DNA from 4 places in the Exiguobacterium sp. GL_137 genome. Region 1 is predicted to be linked to each of the others. Evidence: riboswitches for the same ligand, from Rfam matches in the RefSeq annotation. Region 1 holds a riboswitch; each other region holds the start of a gene.

Region 1 (6,029 bases):
TCCGGCGCATGTTGTTCGATTGCCTTCGCGACTTCATCACACCAAATCGTGTCACCGGTGATATAGAGCGTCGGTTCGTCAGGATGTTTCAAGACGAGACCGGACACCGTACCCATCCGTTGACCGATTTCACCGACACCGTGTTGTCCCGACGTATGGGAGACACGGATATCACCGAGCGACAGTCCGTTCTCAAACGAAGATACATTCGTGAACCCGGCTTCGCGGATCGTGGCCGCATCCGACTCATTTTGTGCATAAAGCGGAATTTGTTTCGGTAACACTTCTTTTGCCGTCTCGTCAAAATGGTCGGCATGCAGATGGGTGACGAAAATCGCGTCCGGATCAAGTAACGTCGCGATATCGACCGGTAAGTCGACGAGCGGGTTCGGAACGGCATTAGGTGTGTGACCAAACGGCGGTAAGGTTCCTTTTTCACCGAGAAACGGATCGATTAAAAATACTTGATTGGCATAAGTGACGACGAGTGTCGCATTACGGATCTGTTGAATATCCACAGGCAGTCTTCCTTTCGGGTTGGGAATGTTTCACTGTTCGTTCATTTCCCATTCAGACGCCGGACTAATCATATCTGCTCGTCGATCGTTTTCGGAAGCAATTTTTCCATCGCCAGGACATCGACATAATACCCGTTAAGCATACCCTGTTCCTTAAATGTTCCGACAATCCGGAAACCGGACCGGATGTACAGTTTTTGACCGAGTCTGTTAAACGGAAACGTAAACAGAATCAACTTGTGGAACCCTTGCGTAATCGCGTGTTCTTCAATGACATGGAGCAGTTGACGCCCGATGCCTTGTCCGCGGTGGGTCCGGGTGATGTAGACCGACAGTTCACCGACCGATTGATAGACGGGGCGCGGATTGTAGGGGTCAAGTGAGATGAAGCCAAGGATCGTCGTTCCTTCATACGCTACAAACCCGGCATAGCGGGGTGTCCGTTCCTGATACCAGTCCTGCATGAAAGATAATTCCTTGGTATCCGTTTCAAGCGTCGCGATCCGATCTTCGATGCCTTCGTTATAGATGGCGAGGATGTCTTGTAAATCAGCTTCTTGGACAGGACGAATCATCATACACGTGACCTCCAATTCAAAAGAGTCTTTTCTTCATTATATAGGAGGAAACGAAAACAAGCGGTATGTTTGTAAGATAGGAATGGAGCAGAAAAAAACAGACAGCCGGATGGACCGGGCCGTCTGCTATTCGGATGTTTCCTCAGTTTGTAGTTTCGATCGGATTTTTTTCGTAAATCGGAACCCAACCATCCGTTGTCACGAAAATCCGGACCGCAACGACTTGGCGATCGTCCTGTAGTGTGAAGTAATGACGTGTATTGACGGGGACGGAAATCAGATCTCCGGGGTTCAGTTCAATGTTGTAATAGCCGACTTCGTCGTCCTGGATCGCAAACACGCCGTGACCGCTGACGATGAACCGGACTTCGTCATCCGTATGGTGGTGCTCTTTCTGGAAGTTGACGAGCAACTCATCTAAGTTCGGTGTCGCATCGGACAGTGAGATGATATCGGCCGTCTGGTAGCCGCGGCGTTCCGAGACGTCCGTAATTTCCGGCTCGAACGTATCGAGAATCGTTTGTTTGTCCGCGTCCGTCAGCGTATAGGTGTCGACCAGTTCTGCCGGGAGTTTCGAGACATCCCATTGTTCATACAGGACACCACGTGAAGAAAGAAAAGCGGAAACCTCGTTTTGATCCGTATACCGTTCGTTTGTCTTTTGGAAAAGTACTGTTGCCATTTTAAATTCCTCCTTTTAATGAATCGCCTGTCGGCACGTTTGCAGTTTTAACGTGTAGCTGAATAAAAATTCAAAGGCTTCCAACTGTTTTTTCGCTTCAAAGGCAGTCGGTGCCCAGACGGTGATCCCGTGATTGCGAATCAGGACGGCACCGCTTTCCGTTTTTACATGCCTGGCAAACACTGCGGCAAGAGTCGGGATATCCGCATGGTTCGCAATAACCGGTACGACGACTTCCGCATCTTCTTCCCAGCGGCCGAGTGCCTTGATGATTTCCTGACCGGTAAACCGGATTTCCCCGCGGTCTCCGTAGAGTTCTGAAATGACATTGTTGTCGACGGTATGGACATGAAGCGAGCAGCCGGCCGTCGTCCGGTTAAAAACTTCGACATGAAGTAACGTCTCCGCGGAAGGACGTCCGTTTTGTTCGCCGATCAATTGACCGGTCGCGTCAACATGGACGAAATCGTCTGGCGTGTCCTGGCGTTTATCTTTGCCGCTTGCCGTCACAAGAAATTCCGTCGGACTGCTGTTCGTTCGAATGGCGAGGTTACCGCTCGTGCCGGGAAACCAGTCGCGTGCGGCGAACTCCTGCTTGATAGCGCGGAGTTCTTCGTATCGTTTCAAGAATGTCATGCATGCACCCCCGTGGTCTGTAAGTGTTTGACGATGTCATAAAACGTTTCAAACGGCGTATAGGGAATACCGTGCTGTTCACAGAGTGTTATCAGATAATCCCGGGCATAGACGTGATCAGCCTTTTTCGCCAGTTCAAAATCCGTCACGGAATCGCCGATTGCGATGATCGTATCGCCGTCCTGCTTCAACTTCCGGGCGATTGACGTTTTACAACAGCCGCATTGATTGTTGCATGCCGCATCGCAAGCGTGTGGCCATTCAATCCGGACCGTCTCTTCACTGAAGTCACTGCCGTTGCAGTAAATCGTTTCATCTGTCAGTAAACAGGCAAGAATCGGTTGGACAAAAAAGTCAATTCCGCCGCTGACAATCGCAAAGTCGATTCCGTTTGATTTGGCAAAGGCGAGTAAGGTGTCGAAGCCGGGACGGATGACTGCCCGATTAATCAAAAAATCGATATACTCCTGTTTTCGATCTGAGGGCAACAATCGGAACATCTGTCCAACCCCGGACCGGATCGACAGCGACCGGTCGAGCACACCTTTTTTTAATGGTTCAAATGCTTCTTGCGGGGCAAACTCTTTCATCAAGGCGATGATGTTGTCGTGTTCCGTCACCGTGCCGTCGAAGTCACATAAAATCCGAGTCGTCATTTCGTGATCCCCCAGGCGTCAAGGGCGACCCGTAATTCTTCCTGCCGCGTTGCGGCACTTGTCAGCGATTCTCCGGTCAGTGCGGCGTCGAGCGCCTGACGAAATGCAAGGACACCGGCCGCTGCCCCTTGCGGATGACCGTGAACGCCGCCTCCGGCATTGATGACCGAATCGGTACCGAAATCACGGACGAGCTGAGCGACGAGGCCGGGATGGATGCCGGCGGACGGAACCGGCAGAATCGTCTTCGTTTCTCCGATTCGCGTCGCTTCAACGGCGATCCCGCGGGCCAAATCTTTGGCGAGTGCAACGTTACCATAGGGAGACGGGAACAATGTCAAGTCAGCACCGGCCAGTCGGGGTAACGTTCCAAGCAGAACAGGAGCCGAAATACCGTATTCAGGACTTGCGATCAAGGCACCGCTTAAGGCCGGGTGATTAAAAATCGGGACGGAAATGTCCGCATCGGCAGCCAACTCGCGCAGGACATCGAGTCCGTATGTAAACGTGTTGAGCAGGAAGGCCGTGGCACCTGCTTCAATCAGGCGTTTTGCCTGTTCCTTCAAGCCGAAGACGGGACCGCTTAACGTAATTGCATAAAGCGCCCGTTTGCCGGTGCGTTCATAATGGGCGTCGAGGACTTCCCGTCCGATCCGTGCCCGGTCGAGTGCCGGCGTCAACGGATTGTCGTATAGAATCTCATCATCTTTAACGAGATCGATGCCGCCCGCGAGCTGTGCTTCGAGTTGTTCCCGTAAAAAGACGAGGTCCCGTCCGATGACTCCTTTAAATATGCTCATCAACAGGGGACGGTCATGGACCTGAATCAATTGACGGACTCCTTCAATCCCGAATTTGGCACCGGGAAAGTCGTTCGTGAATGACGAGGGAAGCTGTAAGTCGGTTAACTTGATTTGTCCATCGAGCGACAGTTTACCGAAGACCGTCGTTAAGATAGCGGAAAAGTCCCGTGAGACGTTGTGTTCCGGATAACGGATCGTAATGTAACCTTTGCCGTCATGTTCTTCTGTATGGACGACCTGTCCTTTAAAGGATTCCAGTTGTTGTTGTTCCAAGTGATTTAAATCGGTCCATGAACCGACCGTCAGACCGAGCGCGATTTGCTCTGCCCGTTTCGGCAACTGATCAGTCGTTCCGAGTTGGTATGTTGCGGTAATGTACGCCATATGAATCGTCTCTCCCTTATTGAAAAATACAAAAATGGTCCCTCGTCAATGACAAGAGACCATGAAAAATTGCGCGTGGACTCTTATCTGTCAGCGTATTAGCTGCAAGAATTAGCACCGTGCCAAGTGGTCGGTTGCTGCGACATCGTAGGGCTCGTCCCTCCGTCTGCTCTTGATAAGAATTGGATGAAATTGTGAAATCTAATTGCAATTTTTACATGAGATCCATCACTTGTCAAACTATATTTTGAAAATTTATTTTTTTGAAAATACTTCTTCTATAGACGGTTCCGTTTTTGAATCCGTTTCACTAAAAATTGGAATTGACAGACGGCCAGCAACGCACGTAGTATTCAAATCAACATCAAATCACATGACAACTACATATGACTCTTATCGTGAGTTGGCAGAGGGAATTGGCCCGAAGACGCCGCAGCAACCGACCATCCGGCACGGTGCTACATCCAACAGACATTCGTCTGAGAGATAAGAGGACGGAGTATTCTGCCGCGCCTCTTTTCTTTGACGAAAAGAGGCGTTTTTTCGTGTGATCAACAAGGAGGAAACCAGAATGGGATACCAAGCATTTACAGTACAGGACGCGATTGAACGGGTCCGGACACTCGGATTAATCGGCAATGAACCGGTGACGGCAGAAGAGATCGGGGACGGGAATTTAAATCTCGTTTTCCGGATTCAGGAAGGAGAAAAACGGCTGATTTTAAAGCAGGCGTTGCCATATGCGAAAGTCGTCGGGGAAAGCTGGCCGCTGTCGCTCGAACGGGCCTGGATTGAACAATCGGCCTTAAAAGAATTCGCAAAAGTCGCTGTTCCTTTCGTTCCGCACGTCTACCATGCGAGCAAGGAAGAAGCGTTTACGGTGATGGAGGATTTGTCGCATTTGACGATCGCCCGGACCGGCTTGCTCGAAGGGGAAAAGTATCCGTTACTCGCGGAACACATCGGTTCGTACCTGGCGCGGACACTGTTTTATACGTCGGATTTTGCGCTTGGACCGGTCGCGAAAAAACAAGTGGCGCGGAACTACTACAATCCGGATCTCTGTGATATCACGGAAAAATTGATCTTCACAGACCCGTTTTATGATGCGGAAACGAATGCGATTGAAGCAGGCCTCGAAGCGGAAGCGGTTCGGTTATGGCAGGATGCAGAACTGAAACGCGAAGTCGCGAAACTGGAAACACTGTTCATCACAAAAGGTGATGCATTATTGCACGGTGACTTACATACCGGAAGTATTTTTGCTTCAGCCGATGAAACGAAAGTCATCGATCCCGAGTTCGCCTTTTACGGACCGTTTGGTTTTGATGTCGGACAATTCATCGCCCATCTCTGCTTTGCCGCGTATCCAAACTATGCCGAGTTACGGGATGGACGGGTGAAGGATATCGATACGTTTTGGCTGACCTTTGCGTCGACGTTCAAAGCATTATGGGAACGCGAAGCGGTAGAGCCGTTCCGTTCGGCGGGCGGACTTGTCGACGATGTCCTCAGTACGATTTTACAGGACGCACTGGGCTTTGCCGGTTGTGAGTTGATTCGGCGGACGATTGGATTGGCACCGGTTGCGGACCTCGAGAACATCACGGACGCGGGGGAACGACTTGAGCGGAAACGTCATGCGTTACGTCTTGGAGTGGCATTGATCAAACGCCGGACCGAATGCAAGACGTTCACCGATTTACGGAACTTCGATTTGACGGAGGAACTCAGCCGATGAGCCAATTCGTCCAAAGCATCATCTATGACAA
Region 2 (6,029 bases), 660 kb from region 1:
AGTAAGATGATGCCAATGATTCCTAATACTCCTATCAGTGCTTGCGGCATAATGAACGGTCCTCCTGTTTCTAATTTCTACTTCCATTTAAACATAGTTCACTAAAAAATCCTCTCTAAAACTTTCCCACCGTTTGCCCGGTCACGGTATACTGAAGAAAATCTGTTGTTCATTCAACAAGGAGGCGTTTTCTTGAAAACCTTTAAATTGTGCACCTTACGTATTTTAATGGATGAATCCGGCCGGGATACGACGATTCCCGTTACGATCAAAGATGGATTGACTGTCAGCACGGATCAGACGGCACAGTGGGTCGCTGAAATTGTCGTCCTGGAAAATGATCAACCGATCATCGACGAGTTATTCAATAAAAATTTACGGGCCTTGATTGAAATTACGATTTCCCGACCTGATAATGATCCGGCTGCGATGATTGTGACGCCGCTTGAATCGACTCCCTTAAGTGAAGGGGTATCGTACCTGTTCAAAGGAAAGATGGTCATGATGAAAAATGACTTGTCGGAATCGATCTTACGCGAAGTCGTCGAGGATCATTTCACCGGTGAAGCCTTGATTCAGGAATACAAAGACCGGCGTTCAAAACGCGGCGCACATATTACGAGTATCGCGAAAGAAACGTTTAAACAGTACCTCCACGAAAATCCAACCATCTCTTAAGGACGTATCGTTTGATCTACGATATGATCCGCGACATTGATCCGGTCAATCTCATACCGGTCGGAGAAACGAATATAGTTCGCACATGCATTCTTAAGCGGTGTCCGGTAACTGAAGCTATCATCAATCGAGGATAATGCCGCTTTGATCGTATGCGAGTGACAGACGATCAACAGGCGTTGTCCCCGATATTTTTCTGTCAATTCTTCAATTGCCGAAAACACCCGCTGCTGAATTTCCTGTTCGGTTTCAAGTCCCGGTACACGTTCCGTATCATTCGCTTGGACTGCTTCATAGATTCCGGCGACGGGCTGTCCTGATGCCAATCCAAACTCCCGTTCGACCAACCGTTCATCCGTCTCCGTTACATCCAGCCCGATTGAACGTCCGATGATTTCTGCCGTCTCGACTGCCCGCGATAAGGGGCTTGAAATCAAGACGTCCCATTTTTCTTCCGCCAGGTAAGCTGCGCTCATTCCAGCCTGCCATCGCCCTGTCTCATTGAGCGGAATATCTTCTCGTCCTTGAATCCGCTCGTTTAAATTCCAATCCGTTTGACCATGACGCACTAAACAAATTTCTGTCATTTTACTGTCTCCTTCAAAAGAAATATGACTGATTGTATCATGTTTTCTTTTTTAGTGAAGGGTCTCCCGGGGCGGCAACGCCAGGACCTGACAACTAAACGTCTCAATCCGTTCCAGTAACCGCTCGATTTTCAACGGATTTTCGGTCTGGGTAAAGCTCGCCAGGGAATGCGTGCCGTTCGGGAAGGAAAACAGCCGGACGTCGGCTCCGACATCGGCTCCCTTTTCAACGAAGTGGAGCGCTTGCGTAAATGGGACAATCGGATCTTTTTTTCCGTGCAACAACATGATCGGTGGTGAGTCTGCTGTCAAATGTGTTACCGGCGAAACACGTGTCATGAGTTCCCGCCACTCGTCCCGCCCTCCTCCGTAAAACTTAATATTGGCAATCCACGTTTGAATGAACTTGAACAGGAGGAAGTTCGTCGGAGGATACAGGGCAATGACACCACTGATCAACGGGAGGCATTCGGCTGTTTGTTCGCCGATGAATTCCATCGGGGCAAGTGCCGTCGTCAGCATTAACGCGGCACCGGCTGAGTCTCCCCACAACACCATGCGTCCCCGCATAATCCGTAAATCGTCGGCTTCCTGATTTAAGAAACAAAGTGCATCCCGAACGTCTTCCAGATTATCCGGAAAATAACTGCCGTCCTCAAACAAGCGATAATCGATACTGCAAACGGCGATGCCGAGTTCCAGGAAACGCTCGACGATTGGCGTAAAACAAAAGACGTCATCCCGGTTCCCTCTGACGAAGGCTCCCCCGTGCGCATAAATCGCGACCGGGAAAGGACCATCACCCGGCGGATAATATAAATCCAACTTTAGTTCTTTCTGATTAACGGTTTTAAACAAAATCGTCCGGGGTGCGAGTTGGACTTCCGACAGTGGAAGCGCCGGTTCCGTCCATCGTAATAAAGCACCATAGTTGTTCCAGATGCTCGCTCCGGCTGCGGCTGTCGTTAAAATTGCCGCCCCTCCCATCAGCCAAGCAGTTTCCCGTTTCACCTCATCACCTCCAAAGCTTACTCTCGATTTCTGATCTCTTATTAGTCATCTACCCGATTTATTTAGAAGCCGAACGTCTTCCCCGACTTATACTTGACGCTTCGTTTTGGATTCGTTATAGTGAAAAGGTTCAAATCGGAATAATTACGTTTTAATAATTTTTGGAGGGTTTATTCATATGAAAAAATTACTTTCAGCTTTCACGGTCGCCTTTGCCAGCGCTGCTTTTCTTGCTGCCTGCGGTTCTTCCGAATCCAATCAAGATGCGACCGATCAAAAGCTTCGGGTGTATACATCGACATTCGCTACTGCGGCAATCGCCAAGGAAATTGGCGGAACAGATATCGACGTCAAGATGATTGTCCCTCCCGGTGCCGATCCGCACTCGTACGAGCCGACGTCTAAACAACTGACAGAAATCGCACAAGGCGATCTGTTCCTCTTAACCGGTACGACGCTTGAACCGTATTCGAAAAAAATCAAAGCCAGTCTGAAAGGCAACGATGTCCGTTTTGTCGAGACAAGCACAGGAATCGACTTACTCGAAGCCAACGCCACGCTTCACGAACATGAAGGACACGATGATCATGCTGACGAACACGCGGAAGAAGAACATGATCACGGCAAATACGATCCCCATGTCTGGCTCGATCCGAACAATGCCAAAATGATGGCCCAATCGATTTCGACGGCACTGGCAAAAGAAGTACCGGATAAAAAAGCGACGTTTGAAAAAAACCTGGCTGAATTTGATACGCAGGCAGATGAGCTCGATCAAAATCTGCAACAGGCTGTCGATAAGGGCTCGAAAAAAGAATTGCTCGTCACGCATGCCGCTTACGGATATTTAGCCGAACGATACGGTTTCTCGCAATTGCCGATTGCCGGCATCTCTCCGTCGGACGAGCCTTCCCAAAAGCAACTGGCCGCTCTCGTCAAAGAAGCCAAATTGCATGACTTGAAGTATATCGCTTTCGAGGAGACGGTTTCTCCTAAAGTCGCCCGCGTCATCCAACAGGAAATCGGAGCCGAAGCGATTACGATCCACAACCTGGAGTCCGTCACGAAAGAACAGCAGAATGCCTCGTATTTTGACTTGATGAATGAAAATGTGACGACGCTCAAACAAGCACTTCAGTGAAGTAGTGTTGACATGCAGTAAAAGATACGTTACGGTAGAAAACGTATTTCAGACAATCAAATGACTTCTTTTTATCGCGAGAGACGGAGGGACTGGCCCGATGATGTTTCGGCAGCGGACGATTAAATCGTACTGTGCCAAATCCAGCAAGCTGCGGCTTGAGAGATAAGAAGAGCGTCTTTTTCAGTAAAGACCTCCTTCTTTCTTGCGAAGGAGTCTTTTTTTGTACTTGTAGAAAAGGAGTGGTTTTATGAACGAGACGATTATACCGAACAAATGGGCACTTCTACCGTTACTTGTCTTTTTAGTTCTTTTTATCGGTGCCGGTATTTTTTACGATGATTTCTACAAATTCCCGATTCTGATTGCGGCTTTGATTGCCTTGATTTTTGCGGCGGTCACAACGAAAGGCAGCATCAATCAAACCGTGGAACGGATTGCAACGGGTGCCGGAAATCCGGACATCATGATCATGGTCTTTATTTTCTTACTTGCCGGTGCCTTTTCCGGAACGGCCGATGCGATTGGCGCCATCGAAGCGACCGTCAACGCGTCGCTGACATTTTTACCGCCTTCTCTTTTAATGAGTGGATTGTTTATCATCGCTGCTTTCATCTCGATGGCGATGGGGACTTCGACCGGTACGATTGCCGCACTTGCCCCGATTGCTCTCGGAATTCATGAAGCAACAGGTGTCAATGTTGCGATTGCCGCGGCAGCTGTCGTCGGCGGTGCAATGTTCGGTGATAACCTGTCATTCATTTCCGATACAACGATCGCAGCAGTCCGGACGCAAAAAACCAATATGCGCGACAAATTCAGAACCAACTTCATGATCGTCTTGCCGGCAGCAATCCTGACGGTCATCATCTTGGCTTTCGTCTCAGGTACAGGAGACGTCGTCGAAGCAAAAGCGTTTGAGTTTTATAAATTGATTCCGTATCTGTCTGTCATCGTCCTCGCCTTGTTTGGTGTCAACGTCATCCTCGTCTTAGTCGGCGGAACCGTTTTGACGGGTATCATCGGTATGATGGACGGAAGCTTCGGCTTAAGCGGCTTCGTCCTGTCGATGTCTGAAGGATTGATGGGGATGGCAGAAATTTCGATCTTGACGTTATTAATGGGCGGACTCGTCAGCCTGATCACCTTTAACGGCGGGATTGCTTATCTGAAAGAAACCCTGACGCGGAAAATCTCACAACGCCGCGGCGCGGAATTCAGTATGGCGGCACTCGTCAGTGCAACGAATCTTGCGACAGCGAACAATACGATTTCGATTCTTGTCGCCGGACCACTCGCTGCGGAAATCGCCGATACGTATGATATTGATCGGAAGAAATCCGCCAGTATCCTCGATATCTTCTCGTGCGGTATCCAAGGAATCATCCCGTACGGAGCCCAGTTGCTGATTGCAGCGGAATTAACGAAAACGGCTTCCCCGGAACTGATTCCCTATCTGTTTTATCCGTTCCTGCTTTTCGTTTGCGGATCTCTTGCCATCGTCTTCGGCTTCCCGCGTCGAAAAACAGCTGATGTGCGTAAAAAAAATGTTTCGTAAAAAATACAAGACCCGTCGCTTTTGCGATAGGTCTTGTTTTGACTTATTTTTTCTGGTCTTGGCGGTTGAGAATGAAATACGCAATCGCCGGAAGCGGGAACTGAATCAGTCCTGCGCCTCCCCAGACCCACGGATTTCGTCCTGTCTTCCGTGCACCAAGGAACAAACATGTCGCTTGTGTCCCTAACAGGGCTGCAAGGCCGGCCCAAACACCTTTTGGTACGTTTTTAACAGATCGTTTCATAAAATACACCTCGTTTCCTTTATAGATTTACCCTCCTCTTTTCGCTTTCTAACCGGCTTTTTCCTCCCTTGAGCGTTGAAACGGACGTTCTTGCTTGTTCATGCTAAACTAAACGAGCAATTCCATATTCTCGTTTCATTAAAGGAGGAGTATACACATGCAATACGCAAAACTTTCAAATGGTGTCACAATTCCACAAATCGGATTCGGTGTCTGGCAAGTCGACGAAGAGACGGAAGCACCGGCTGCCGTCGCAGAAGCCATTCGTGTCGGTTACCGTCATATTGATACGGCTGCCGTTTACAAAAACGAACGTGGTGTCGCCAAAGGAATTAAAGAAAGCGGCGTGAACCGTGAAGATCTCTTCTTAACGTCTAAAGTATGGAACGATGATATTCGTGCCGGACGCACTAAGGAAGCTTTCGCCGAGTCACTTGAACGTCTCGAGACCGATTACCTTGATCTCTATCTGATCCACTGGCCGGTTGAAGGATATATCGAAGCGTGGAAAGCGATGGTTGAGCTTTACGAAGCCGGGAAAATTAAAGCCATCGGCGTGTCGAACTTCAAAGAACATCACCTCGATACACTTGCTGAAGAAGGATTAATGACACCGATGATCAATCAGGTCGAACTTCATCCGCAACTTCCGCAACACGAACTGCATGAATATTTACAGGACCATAGCATTCAAGTTGAAGCGTGGAGCCCGCTCATGCAAGGGAAATTCCTCGAAATCAATGACTTCAAGGAAATTGCAGAAAAACACGGTAAATCTCCTTCACAAGTCGTCTTGCGCTGGCATTTGGA
Region 3 (6,029 bases), 940 kb from region 1:
TCCATCCTGAAGCCGTCGATTCCTTTCTCGGCCCACCACCGCATCATCGTATACACAGCCTGCCGGACTGCAGGATGTTCCCAGTTCAAGTCCGGTTGCTCCGATGCAAAGGAATGGAAGTAATACTGCTGGCGTGTCTCATCCCACGTCCAAGGGCTCGGCGCAAAATACGACCGCCAATTGTTCGGCGGTGTTCCTTTGACCCCGTCCCGCCAAATGTACCAATCGGCTTTCTCGTTTGTCCGACTGCTGCGGGATTCTTTAAACCACGTGTGTTGATCACTCGTATGATTGACGACCAAATCAAGAATCAGTTTCAGTCCCCGTTCATGGGCGGACGCAATCAGTTCTTCCAGATCCGACATCGTTCCCGCCTTCGGCATAATCGAGTAATAATCCGAAATGTCGTATCCGTTATCGACATCCGGTGATGTATAACAGGGATTTAACCAGATGACATCGACACCAAGGGAAGCGATGTAATCGAGTTTTTCAATTACTCCGCGTAAATCGCCCATCCCGTCTCCGTTCGAATCTTTAAAACTGCGCCAATACACTTGATAGACAACGGCTTCTTTCCACCAGGCCCGATTCATCCCATCAGCTCCTTTGTGATTCAATCGTATTCTAGTTCAGTGTATCAAAAACACGAAAGCCATCGGTTCTTTTTCCCAATTATCAGCAATTATTAAAAAACTCTTTTCTTTTTTCTGAAAATTCGTTATCCTTGACGACAATACCCAACAAGGAGGAAGACAGATGAAACATTTCGCCCCATCGATTGCGATTGATCGGTTACCCGCTCCGGTCTTCGCCGAGCTCGCCCAGCGGATCGGTGCCGTCAAGGCTGCTGGTCATGACGTCATCACGCTTGGTCAGGGAACACCGGATCAGACGACACCCGTACATATTCTGGATGCCTTGAAAGAAGCAATCAATGACGCTTCAAACCTCCAGTACCCGCCATTTCGCGGACACGATTTCCTCAAACAGGCTGTCGCGGATTTTTATCAGTCAGAGTTTGGCGTAAACATCGATCCGGCCTCTGAAGTCGCCATTTTGCTCGGCAGCAAAGCCGGTATCGTCGCTTTACCGCAAACGATCGTCAATCCCGGTGAAGGTGTCATTGTTCCTGATCCCGGATACCCGGATTACTTATCCGGCGCCGCCCTTGCCGGAGCTTACCCGATCACATTGCCGCTCCTTGCGGAAAATGCTTTTTTACCTGACTACACGTTACTTGATACGACAGATGTCGAACGGGCCCGGATGTTGTTCCTCAACTACCCGAGCAATCCGACCGGGGCGACGGCAACAGCGGAAGCCTTCGAGCAAACGGTTTCCTTCGCTGATGCGAACGACATTTGCGTCGTCCACGACCTCGCCTACGGCGGAATCAGCTTCGACGGTCCGACCCGCAGTTTCCTCCAGACGGAAGGCGCAAAAGACGTCGGAATCGAACTGTTTTCATTATCGAAACGTTTTAACATGTCCGGTTTCCGAATCGCCTTCGCCATCGGGAATCCGTCCGTCATCGCAAGTATCGAGACGTACCAGGAACACTTATACGTCAGTGCTTTCACACCGATTCAACAGGCAGCAACCGTCGCTCTTTCAAGCGATCAGACGTGTGTCCGCGAACTGAGCGCTCTGTATGAAGCGCGGCGTGATGCCTTGTTCGGCAAGTTACAGGAAATCAGTTGGGACGGACCGATCCCGGGCGGTTCGTTCTTCGTCTGGTTGCCGGTCCCGTCCGGCTACACGTCCCAAAGCTTTACCGATCACCTGCTCGACGAAGCGCATGTCGCCGTTACACCGGGACATTTCTTCGGCGAATACGGGGAAGGTTACGTCCGGATCAGCCTGATTGCTGACGCCGAACGACTCGTCGAAGCAGCTGAACGGATTGGTCAATTGAATCTGTTTCGCCAGACCGTTGCGGAATAATTCTGAAAAAACGTTTGACAAATGGGAATGATTTCCGTTACAGTAAGTCCCAACAGCATATCTACTTATCGAGAGCGACCGAGGGATTAGGCCCAACGACGTCCGGCAACCACCTTTAAGGAACGGTGCCACATCCTACAGAATGTTTCATTCTGAGAGATAAGTTACGAAATCTTACACTTCGTCGCTTTTTTCTGGTTGCTCTTAACTGGAAAAAGGCGATTTTTTTGTATAGGGAGGAAACGACAGATGATTGAATTTAAAGGGATCACTAAACGGTTCGTTCGTGACCGGACACCCATTTTTGCCTTACGTGACGTCAATTTAACGATTCAGCAAGGTGAAATCTTTGGCATCATCGGTGAATCCGGTGCCGGAAAAAGCACCCTGCTCCGTCTGATCAACGGACTGGAGACACCGACACAAGGAACGGTTAAAGTATCGGGCACTAATCTGTCCGGCCTCTCCAAAGGCAGCTTACGTGAACTGCGTTTGAACATCGGGATGATCTTTCAACACTTCCAATTGATTCAATCCCGGAACGTCGCCGATAATATCGCCTTCGCCTTAAAGGCTGCCGGCGTCAAACGGACTGACTTCCCGCAACGGATCAAAGAGCTCGTCTCCCTGGTCGGACTCGAAGGCTTCGAGACGAATTTCCCGAGTCAGCTCAGCGGCGGTCAAAAGCAACGGGTCGGGATTGCCCGCGCCCTTGCGAATAATCCGAGTGTCCTGTTATGTGACGAAGCGACGTCCGCTCTTGATCCGGTCACGACGCTGCAAATTCTCGAACTGCTGAAAGACTTGAATGAACGGCTTGGCCTGACGATCATTCTCATTACCCATGAAATCGATGTCGTCAAACAGATTTGTCACCGGGTTGCCGTCATGGCGCAAGGTGAAGTCGTTGAAGTCGCCCGTACATACGACCTGTTCAGTCAGCCGGCACATGATGTCACGAAACATTATGTCGATACGGCACTCCAGATCGAGTTACCGGAACGGATCTTGCGAACGACACCGGGAAAAATTATCCGCCTGCAATTCACAGGTGAAAAGACCGGTGAAAGTACGTTATCGGAAGCAATTAAACAGTTTGATATTTCCGTCAGCATCCTCCACGGTAAGGTCGACTATATCCAGAACGTCGCTTTCGGAGTGCTGATTGTCAGTTTGACCGGTCCGACCCTTCACGTGAACCGCTCCTTGACGTGGCTCGAAGAACAACTTCACACGCTTGAGGTGATCCAGGATGTGGCTTGAACGGATTGAAACCATGTTACCGGATCTTGCGAAAGCGTTAGCGGAAACGGCTTTGATGGTCGGAATCTCACTCGGCTTCGCCCTCATCATCGGGATTCCACTCGGGATCTTACTGTTCATCACGGACCGGGGACTATTTTTCCAAAACGTCGTCGTTCGCAGCATCTTGGACTTTTTCGTTAATATCGTCCGTTCGTTACCGTTCATCATCCTGCTCGTCGCGTTGATTCCGCTGACACAACTGTTACTCGATAATACAATTGGACCGACTGCTGCTTCCGTCAGCCTGAGTGTCGCCGCCATTCCGTTTCTCGCCCGACTGGTCGAGACATCGCTCCGTGAGATTCCACCGGGATTAATCGAAGCAGCAGAAGCCTGTGGTGCGACACCGTTTCGGATCATCATCAGTGCACTCTTACCGGAAGCCCTTCCCGGCATCATTCAAGCCGTCACTTTGACGACCATCAGTCTGATCGGATTTTCCGCCATGGCCGGTATCGTCGGTGGTGGCGGCGTCGGTGACCTGGCCATCCGCTTCGGCTATTACCGGTACGACAATGTCGTCATGATTGTGACGATCGTCGTCCTCGTTATCATTGTTCAAAGTATTCAAGGGCTCGGCAATGTTTTGGCCCGTCGTGCTGATAAGCGTTAACCAAAAATAGAGAATCGTAAGGGAGAGAATGAATATGAAAAAACGTTATGCCTTTTTAGCAACAGGACTACTCGGAGCCGGTATTCTTGCCGGTTGCGGCGACAGCAGCGCCAAAGAAGACAACAAATCGATCAAGATCGGGGCAACGAGCGGACCTTACAGCGACATGGTCAAAGAAGCGATCCAACCCGGGCTTGAAAAGAAAGGCTACGACGTCGAAATCGTCGAGTTCGGGGATTATATTCAACCGAACATCGCACTTGGCAGTGGCGACATCGACGCCAACTTGTTCCAACACTCGATCTACCTGAAGACATTTGCGAAGGAAAAGAACCTCGACCTTAAAGGACTGATTACTGTCCCAACGGCGCCGATGGGTTTATACAGCAAATCCTATAAATCGCTGGATGACGTCAAGACGGGAGCTGAAGTCGCGACACCAAACGATCCAACGAACCAGGCCCGGGCACTGAACCTGCTCGCTGACCAAGGTTGGATTGAACTGAAAGCCGACGTGGATCCGTTGACAGTCTCCGAAAAAGATATCGTCAAAAATCCGAAGAAACTGGTCATCAAACCGCTCGAAGCTGCCCAACTGCCGCGTGCCATTGACAGTGTCGATATTTCTGCCGTTCCGGGAAACTTTGCGTTAGCCGCGAAGTTTGATTTACTGGATGCACTGGCACTCGAAAAAATGGACGAGCAGTACCGGAATCTGGTCGCTATCAAAACATCGAATGCCGATAAACAACTGGCGAAAGATTTGACGGCTGTCGTCAAATCGGATGACTTTAATAACGTTATCGAAAAATCATTCAAAGGATTCAGTAAACCGGACTGGGCAAACTAACATAACTCTTTTTGTATATCAGTTTATCTAAAAATGATATAAAACCCCTGAAATAGCTGCCTCCCTTTACAAAAAAGAGGTGGAACGGTTTCAGGGGTTTTCCATTGAATGATGACTCTTGGAGAAGTCACGTCTTCCGCTCGACTTCTACGGGAAAAGGAAGCTTCGCTTCCGTCAGGAACAGGCGAGACCCGGTCATCAAACAATGACCGCGGCTTGCGTTCCGCCCGAGAAAAGCGAGCTGAGAAGACAAGGCTTCGTCAATCAAAAGCCTTCTCTCATTTTTCAAGATAGGATTTAACTCTAGGTGGTGCGTCATCCATCTACAGATTGATTCACACAAAAGAACCCCAATTTCTCTTTCGCGAAATCGGGGTGATACGTATATTTTCGTTTTAAATGTTACTTCAGGGCGTCCGGAAATTAATCGTAAAGTACGGTGCATTGTCACGGAACGCGACACCGGTATCCGCCTGTTCGAAGGTCTTGTTCATGATGTTATCACGGTGTCCTTTGGAGTTCATCAAGCCCCAGTGCGCTGCAAAGACATTCGGATAGCCCATCGACAGATTTTCTCCGGCTGCCGAGAAGCGGATTCCGTTTTCTTTCATCCGGTCAAACGGATCACGCCCTTCCGGATCGGTATGAGAGAAGAAATTATTCTTCGCCATGTTCTCACTGTGCGCGCGCGTGATCGGTTTTAAAGTACTGTACGGCGTCAGTGCTCCGAGGTTATAATCGGCCCGGTCCCAGTTCATCAAACGCAACATCAGCTTCTCATCCGTCGTCCGCAAGGCAGTGGACGCCTTGCCGTAAAATCCACTCTTCTTCGCTTCGACCTCTTTCGGTATCGCGAGTGTCGCTTTGACTTTGTTGCCATCGTGCTGGTCAAAGAAGTAGGTCACATACCGATCCTTTTTTTCATAGACGGCGGCATGATCGAGATTCAGCAAATAGTTCGTATTGCCTTTCCGGTACGACTTGACGGCTTTCCAGCCTTTTTTCGCAAGGGTCGTTTCCGTGTCTTTATTTAAGACGGCCCCTTGCGTCGTCACACCGTTTTTCGAACGGTACTTTCCGTAATCCTTGCCGTCTTTCGTCAACGCCACGAACTCTTCCGTCGCCGTCCGTCTGACTTCCCAGTCATAACCCGGATATTCACTTGTATATCGATCAATCAGCGTTCCGCCGCTTTTCGGATAATCTGCTTCTGCTTGTTCCATCGGGGTATTTTCATAACTGAAGAAAGCGACCGCTGCTACTCCGAGTACTAACCACTTTTTCATCTGCTTGCCTCCTCGGTTCTTCTATTGA
Region 4 (6,029 bases), 490 kb from region 1:
CGGCCATGAATGGCGCGATGGCTGCCCCGAGAAAACGTAAGAAACTGTATGCAGCGGATGCCGTCGAACGTTCGACCGGTGCTGCATCCATCACTGCCGTCGTAATCAAAGTATTGTTATTCCCGAGCACTGCCCCGGCAAGAATAACACAGACGATGACGACAGCTGGTGTTTCGGTAAAGATCCCCATTAATAACAACAAGACGGCGAACAAGAGCAGCATCAGTACCATTGCTTTGATTGTTCCGAGCCATTGTTTTAATTTTGGTGCTGTTAACACGGATGTCAGAGCAAGCAACATCCCCCAACCGAGAAAGACGAAGCCGAGCCCTTTTGCCGGTAATTTCATGACGAACGGTGCATAGGCCATGATCGTAAAGAAGCCGACGTTATACAAGGCTGCAACGATTCCAAGTGTCAGTAAAGACCGGTGTTTCATGGCCTGGAACGGTGCAATCAATGAAATCTTTTTCGCTGGTGTCGCTGTTGCGACCGGTTTCGGCATCAGGAATAACAACACGAGGAACGCGATGACCATGATCGTCGCAACACCCATGAAAGGCGCGCGCCATGTGATCGAACCGAGTGTTCCACCGAGCAGTGGACCGATTGAAATCCCGAGACCGACTGCCGCTTCATATAAGATGATCGCTTTCGCTGTTCCACCGGATGAAAGGGAAACAATCGCTGCGAGTGCTGTCGCGACGAACAGTGCATTTCCGAGTCCCCAACCGCCGCGTAACGCGACAAGTGTCCAAATACTGTCGGCCTGTGACGCAAAACCGGCAACAGTTGCGATAACCGCAATCCCGAGCATCAATGTCCCCTTTTGACCAATCCGTGAAGAAATCGCGCCGGTAATCAGCATCGCAAATGCCATGACGGCGTTATAACTTGTAAATAGTAGCGTAACTTCACTTTTTGATGCTTCGAGGTTTTCGGCAATCGTCGGTAGGACCGGATTGACGAGCCCCATTCCCATGAATGCCGTGATACTGGCAAAGAATACCGCCCAAACAGCAATCGGTTGATGCAGTAAACCGTGTTTGCTTTCCGATAGAACTGTTTCAGGCGCAAGTGTCGTTGTTTTTTCCGCAAGAGCCATATAAATCCTTCTTTCTTAAATAAACTGTTTAAACGAATGACGGATGACGTCACCGCGACTGATGATTCCGACGAGCTTGCCGTCTTTTAGAATCGGTAATTTTTTAATTCGTTTTGAACCGAGTGTCGCTGCAATTTCTTCCATCTCGGTTTCTGTCGTCGCTGTCACGACTTTCCGGCGTGCCATGTCCATGACAGGACGCGTCAGGATGTGACGGACGCGCTCTTCATAGTTTTCATCATCGCCTTTGATGACATCGACATATAAAAACGTATCGACAATGATGTCTTTATGTTTGCCGATGGCCCGCATGATATCGCCGTCGCTGATGTAGCCGACGACTTCCTGCTCTCCGTTGACGACCGGAACCCCACTGATACCGGATGTGATAAAACGTTCTACTACCGTCCGGATCGTATCCTGTTCATTGACCGTAATGACGGTTTCTTTCATCGATTGATAAGCTTTCATCAGAATTCTCCTTCATCAGACGCTGTAATTAAAATAAGTTCATAACAACAAGTTTCAAGATACAATTAAATAACATTTATGATTGTATAATACAACTATAATCCTGTCAAGAAGCCTGCCTTTGATTGACAGAGGACAGCCCGTGCGTAATGATGAGGGCAATGAATGCTAATGAGAGGTGACAATATGTCGAATCAATCCCTGGAAACAATTGAACTGGAACTGGCGATTCTTATTCGTCGTTTAACGACGGCAACGGCCGATAATCGGAACCTGGACCGTGCTTCCTATTTACTCTTGCGCCAGTTATCCGACTCCGGTCAAGTCGGTGTCAAAACCCTTGCCCGTGAGTTGCAACTCGACGTCTCGACCGTCAGCCGACAAGCGGCTGCGCTCGATCAGAAAAAATTAGTCGAAAAAATAAAAGACCCAACAGACGGCCGGGCCTTCTTTTACAACATCACAGATTACGGTCAACAAGAGCTCGAAATTTACCGGACAGCCCGTTTAACGAGCATCGAACGGTTATTACATGACTGGCCGGATGAAGATGCCGAATCGTTCGGTCGGTTGCTGAAACAGTTCAACCAAGCGTTACGGGAACGGTGAGTTTCTGAAAATACGAAATATCAGTCTAAAAAGAGGACGGATGCAAAATTCCGCTCTCTTTTTTTGTCCTTATTAGACATGACTTCCGGTTAACCGATTGTCACCTTCTGTTGAATCCGCTCAATCTGCTCGGGTGTCGTACGGCAACATCCGCCGATCAACCGGGCACCTGCGGCATACCATTCCGGAGCAATGTCTTCGAAAGCCGTACACACTGCTTCACCGGACCAGGTCTTACTGACCGGATCATACTGCTCACCGGAATTCGGATAGACGATAATCGGTACATCGGTCAGTTGTTTTAATGTCGTGATGAACTCTGTCGCAATCGATGCCGGAAAACAGTTCGCGCCGATTGCCGCCAGTTGCGGGTGCTCCCCTAATGCCTTGATACACTCACTCAACGATGTTCCTTCACTGATGTGTGTTGCGTCACGCAGGGAAAAGGCAAGCCAGGCCGACTGATCCGGAAATTCTTCGAGCAGCCGGAACAGCACTTCGGCTTCCTGCAAGGAGGGAATCGTCTCAAATGCCAACACGTCCGCACCTGCCGCGATTAACGCTTCCAGACGAGGACGGTGGAAAGCTTCAAGTTGCGCATCGTCGACTCCGTAATGACCGATGTATTCGGATCCGTCCGAAAGATAGGCACCGTAAGGACCAATCGATCCCGCAATCAAAGCGTGATCCGCTGCCGGTCCGGTTTCCGCACGCGCCTGCTGTGCCAGATAGACCGTTTGTTTCATCAGTTCAATCGCTTCCTCTTCTTTAATCCCCCGGCTGCTGAAGCCGGCGACACTCGCTTGGTAGCTGGACGTGATGGCACAATCCGCCCCGATTTTAAAATAATCCGCATGGACGCGGTGAATCTGTTCCGGTTCTTCAAGCAGTACACGGGCCGACCAAAGCGGATCATCGAGATTTCTCCCATGGCGTTCAAGTTCCGTCGCCAGTGCTCCGTCCAATAAAATATAGGGTTTTTCTTTTAACAGTCGTTCAACTGGATTGTTGTTCTTTGACATCTTCCACACTCCGTTTCCATGATGTTTTTGTCAGATGATGAACGATGTAACAGACCGCGATAAACGGAACCCCGAAATAGAGGGCGACCCGTTGCGTCGGATCAAAGGCGATTCCGATCAATGAAGCCAAACACATTAAAAACGACAGAATCGGTACAAACGGATACCAGGGCGTCCGGTAAACCAAATCGTTTAGATCATGCCCCTCTTGCAGATAGCGCTTGCGGAACATGAACTGTGAGGCGCTGATACTCATCCAGACAACGACGACTGCCAGTCCCGAGATCGAGACAAGCGCAATGTAGACGGAACCCGGTGCATAGACGCTGGAGAACAGGGCAAGCAGACCACCGAGCATACTGAAGAGAACGGCACGTATCGGCACTCCGCTCGCATTTAATTTAGAAAAGTACGGCGTAATCATCCGTTGATCGGATAAAGACCAGAGCATCCGTGATGCGGCGTACAGACCCGAGTTCGCTGCTGACAAAATCGCGGTCAGGATGACGAAGTTCATGATGTCTGCTGCAAACGGAAGACCGATCCGTTCAAACACAGCAACGAATGGACTTTCAAGCACTCCTTTTGAATCATTTGGTAACAGAATCGCAAGAACAATGATCGTCCCGACAAAAAATAAGACGAGCCGGAAGACTGTTGTTCGAATGGCGAGAGGAACCGTCCGTTTCGGATCGACCGCCTCACCTGCTGCAATCCCGATTAACTCTGTTCCGGAATAGGCAAAGTTAACGGCAAGCATCGTCATCAAGATCGCGAACGCTCCGTTCGGAAACAGGCCCCCCTCCGTCAACGGAGCGAGAAGCGGTGCTTGTGAGCCGTCCGCGAGGGGCAAGAATCCGACGATTGCTGCTGTTCCTAAGACGATGAACACTAAAATCGTCAGCACCTTGACGGCAGAAAACCAAAATTCAACTTCCGCGAACAAGCGGACCGTCAAGACATTGATGCCTAAAATCATGACGACGAATAAAGCACTGAACAGCCAGACCGGAACATCCGGAAACCAGCGTTGCATCAATAAACCGGCTGCCGTAAATTCCGAACCGAGCGCGACCGTCCAAGTCAGCCAGTAAAGCCAGGCGACGGTATAGCCTGTTCCGGATCCAATATATTTCGTCGCGTAGCTGTGAAAGGCACCCGTCTCCGGCATATGTACCGCCAGCTCCCCTAGACAAAGCATTACCAGATAAACCGCCAGCGCTCCGACCAGGTAAGATAAAATCGTGCCGACCCGACCGGCCTGCTCGAGCGTATAGCCTGTACTTAAAAATAATCCGGTCCCGATGACACCTCCGAGTGACAACATGACGATATGCCGGGATTCCATTTTCCGCCGAAACGTTCCTTCTTTCATTGCTCCTCCACACTCCTCTTTTTCTCGTTAAACTAAAAAAAAACGCACCCACATGCATGGGTGCGTCGGTCGACAATCAAAGGAAGCTTATCGATCGGGTACAACACCCGCAGGAATTAGCACAGTATCTTTCGACCTGTTGCTGAGGCTTCAAAGGGCCAGTCCCTCCACCTCTCTGGATAAGAATGTAATTTTTCATAACAGTACCAACCCTGTTTTGAATTGTCAACACAATTCAGAATTTATCATGTAAAAAAAAACGCCTTACACCAAAACGGTATAAGACGTCTGTCGCTTATTTCTTCGCAAACAAATCAGCTGTCTTCAATGCCATGCGAACCGCTTTCCGGTTCAATGTGCCTTGTTGATGCTTCATTTCTTTTGTTTGACTGTTCAACTTGCCTTGAAGTGATTTGATTTTCTTATCTTTTTCAGCCATTTTCGCTTTATCGCGTTTTTGAGCTGCCACGATTTTTTGTTCTTCTGCTGGGAAGTATGATTCAAAACGTGAAACAGCTTCTTCGATACTGATTCCTGTGATCGGTTTAACGACCGGAAGCAACTCTGCTTTGGCCATTTCACGATCAAACGGAACGTTCTCCGGATAGTTCGTTTCTTTGTAGATGTGTTCTAGATCATTTGTATTCAGGAATTCCACGAAGTTATCAAAGTTACGTGCTTGAACACGTGTCGGACTCTGGAAGTCAGCCGACTCAATCACATCCGACAAGCGTGTGCTGTCTGTGATGTCATTTGCCCAAATGTGTGTCAATTGGTGATAATCCGTTAATTCGCGCATCCGTGCATCTTTCGGAATCAGAATACTTGGCGTTCCGGCAAGTGTTGCCGTGATGTTACCGTGAAGACGTGCTCCGAAGCTGAAGTCAGCTTCTTTCAAGAAGTCGATCCATGTCTGCGCGTTTAAGAAGAAGCGGACACGGTCGTTCATGTAAGTCGGATCCGACATCTTGACCGGATAGTTCGTGACGGATAAGTCAGCAATCGGATGTGTTCCTGTGTACGTCAAACGCAACTCTTTCATCCATTGCGGGATGAAGTAGTGGTTCGGGTACTCTTCCATTCCGCGTGTGATGAAGTTAAGGACGTTTTGCGGTGCAAGACGTGACGAGTTGACACCGATCATTGAATCTTTTGTGATATTCGTTTCACGAATTTTCAAATCACGACCAAACGCATACATCGATGGGCAACCGATGACTTTGTGATCGATTCCTTCGCGGAAACCAAGACGCGTCAAATATTTTGATGTGATTTCGCCGCGAAGTCCAAGCATGCTTGAGCGCTCAAGAACTGCGCTGACAAACGCTTTAACGTCTTCATCAAATGAGAAACCGTCGTTTAAATTCGCTTCAAACGGTGCGCGTAAACCGACACCGATGACGACGACCGGAATCTTTAGTTTTTTAATCAATTTTGTATATTTACG

What was found. A riboswitch is a leader RNA that binds a small molecule or an ion and turns the genes downstream of it on or off. The one in region 1 is predicted to bind S-adenosylmethionine.
Region 2: linked by a shared signal. The riboswitch ahead of AC3IRK_RS14595 (Na+/H+ antiporter NhaC family protein) and the one ahead of AC3IRK_RS02350 (2,3-diketo-5-methylthiopentyl-1-phosphate enolase) in region 1 are both predicted to bind S-adenosylmethionine.
Region 3: linked by a shared signal. The riboswitch ahead of AC3IRK_RS13195 (methionine ABC transporter ATP-binding protein) and the one ahead of AC3IRK_RS02350 (2,3-diketo-5-methylthiopentyl-1-phosphate enolase) in region 1 are both predicted to bind S-adenosylmethionine.
Region 4: linked by a shared signal. The riboswitch ahead of AC3IRK_RS15415 (amino acid permease) and the one ahead of AC3IRK_RS02350 (2,3-diketo-5-methylthiopentyl-1-phosphate enolase) in region 1 are both predicted to bind S-adenosylmethionine.

What each region holds. Positions count from the first base shown of each region.
Region 1 is NZ_CM174406.1:427,712-433,740, forward strand. It holds gene AC3IRK_RS02325 (MBL fold metallo-hydrolase) at 1-518, opposite strand, end outside; gene AC3IRK_RS02330 (arsinothricin resistance N-acetyltransferase ArsN1 family A) at 587-1,096, opposite strand; gene AC3IRK_RS02335 (1,2-dihydroxy-3-keto-5-methylthiopentene dioxygenase) at 1,239-1,778, opposite strand; gene AC3IRK_RS02340 (methylthioribulose 1-phosphate dehydratase) at 1,794-2,414, opposite strand; gene AC3IRK_RS02345 (2-hydroxy-3-keto-5-methylthiopentenyl-1-phosphate phosphatase) at 2,411-3,070, opposite strand; gene AC3IRK_RS02350 (2,3-diketo-5-methylthiopentyl-1-phosphate enolase) at 3,067-4,257, opposite strand; SAM riboswitch class I at 4,338-4,439, opposite strand; SAM riboswitch class I at 4,648-4,750, shown strand; gene mtnK (S-methyl-5-thioribose kinase) at 4,829-5,998, shown strand; gene mtnA (S-methyl-5-thioribose-1-phosphate isomerase) at 5,995-6,029, shown strand, end outside.
Region 2 is NZ_CM174406.1:2,796,551-2,802,579, forward strand. It holds gene AC3IRK_RS14570 (hypothetical protein) at 1-50, opposite strand, end outside; gene AC3IRK_RS14575 (YwpF family protein) at 193-678, shown strand; gene AC3IRK_RS14580 (histidine phosphatase family protein) at 675-1,265, opposite strand; gene AC3IRK_RS14585 (alpha/beta hydrolase fold domain-containing protein) at 1,317-2,276, opposite strand; gene AC3IRK_RS14590 (metal ABC transporter solute-binding protein, Zn/Mn family) at 2,455-3,417, shown strand; SAM riboswitch class I at 3,486-3,589, shown strand; gene AC3IRK_RS14595 (Na+/H+ antiporter NhaC family protein) at 3,668-4,975, shown strand; gene AC3IRK_RS14600 (hypothetical protein) at 5,019-5,219, opposite strand; gene AC3IRK_RS14605 (aldo/keto reductase) at 5,377-6,029, shown strand, end outside.
Region 3 is NZ_CM174406.1:2,521,235-2,527,263, forward strand. It holds gene AC3IRK_RS13185 (alpha-glucosidase) at 1-596, opposite strand, end outside; gene AC3IRK_RS13190 (aminotransferase class I/II-fold pyridoxal phosphate-dependent enzyme) at 760-1,947, shown strand; SAM riboswitch class I at 2,010-2,113, shown strand; gene AC3IRK_RS13195 (methionine ABC transporter ATP-binding protein) at 2,197-3,210, shown strand; gene AC3IRK_RS13200 (methionine ABC transporter permease) at 3,200-3,865, shown strand; gene AC3IRK_RS13205 (MetQ/NlpA family ABC transporter substrate-binding protein) at 3,900-4,715, shown strand; gene AC3IRK_RS13210 (hypothetical protein) at 4,843-4,983, opposite strand; gene AC3IRK_RS13215 (CAP domain-containing protein) at 5,123-6,001, opposite strand.
Region 4 is NZ_CM174406.1:2,961,933-2,967,961, forward strand. It holds gene AC3IRK_RS15395 (MFS transporter) at 1-1,105, opposite strand, end outside; gene AC3IRK_RS15400 (CBS domain-containing protein) at 1,121-1,576, opposite strand; gene AC3IRK_RS15405 (MarR family winged helix-turn-helix transcriptional regulator) at 1,763-2,185, shown strand; gene mmuM (homocysteine S-methyltransferase) at 2,275-3,207, opposite strand; gene AC3IRK_RS15415 (amino acid permease) at 3,182-4,582, opposite strand; SAM riboswitch class I at 4,667-4,768, opposite strand; gene AC3IRK_RS15420 (polysaccharide pyruvyl transferase family protein) at 4,878-6,029, opposite strand, start outside.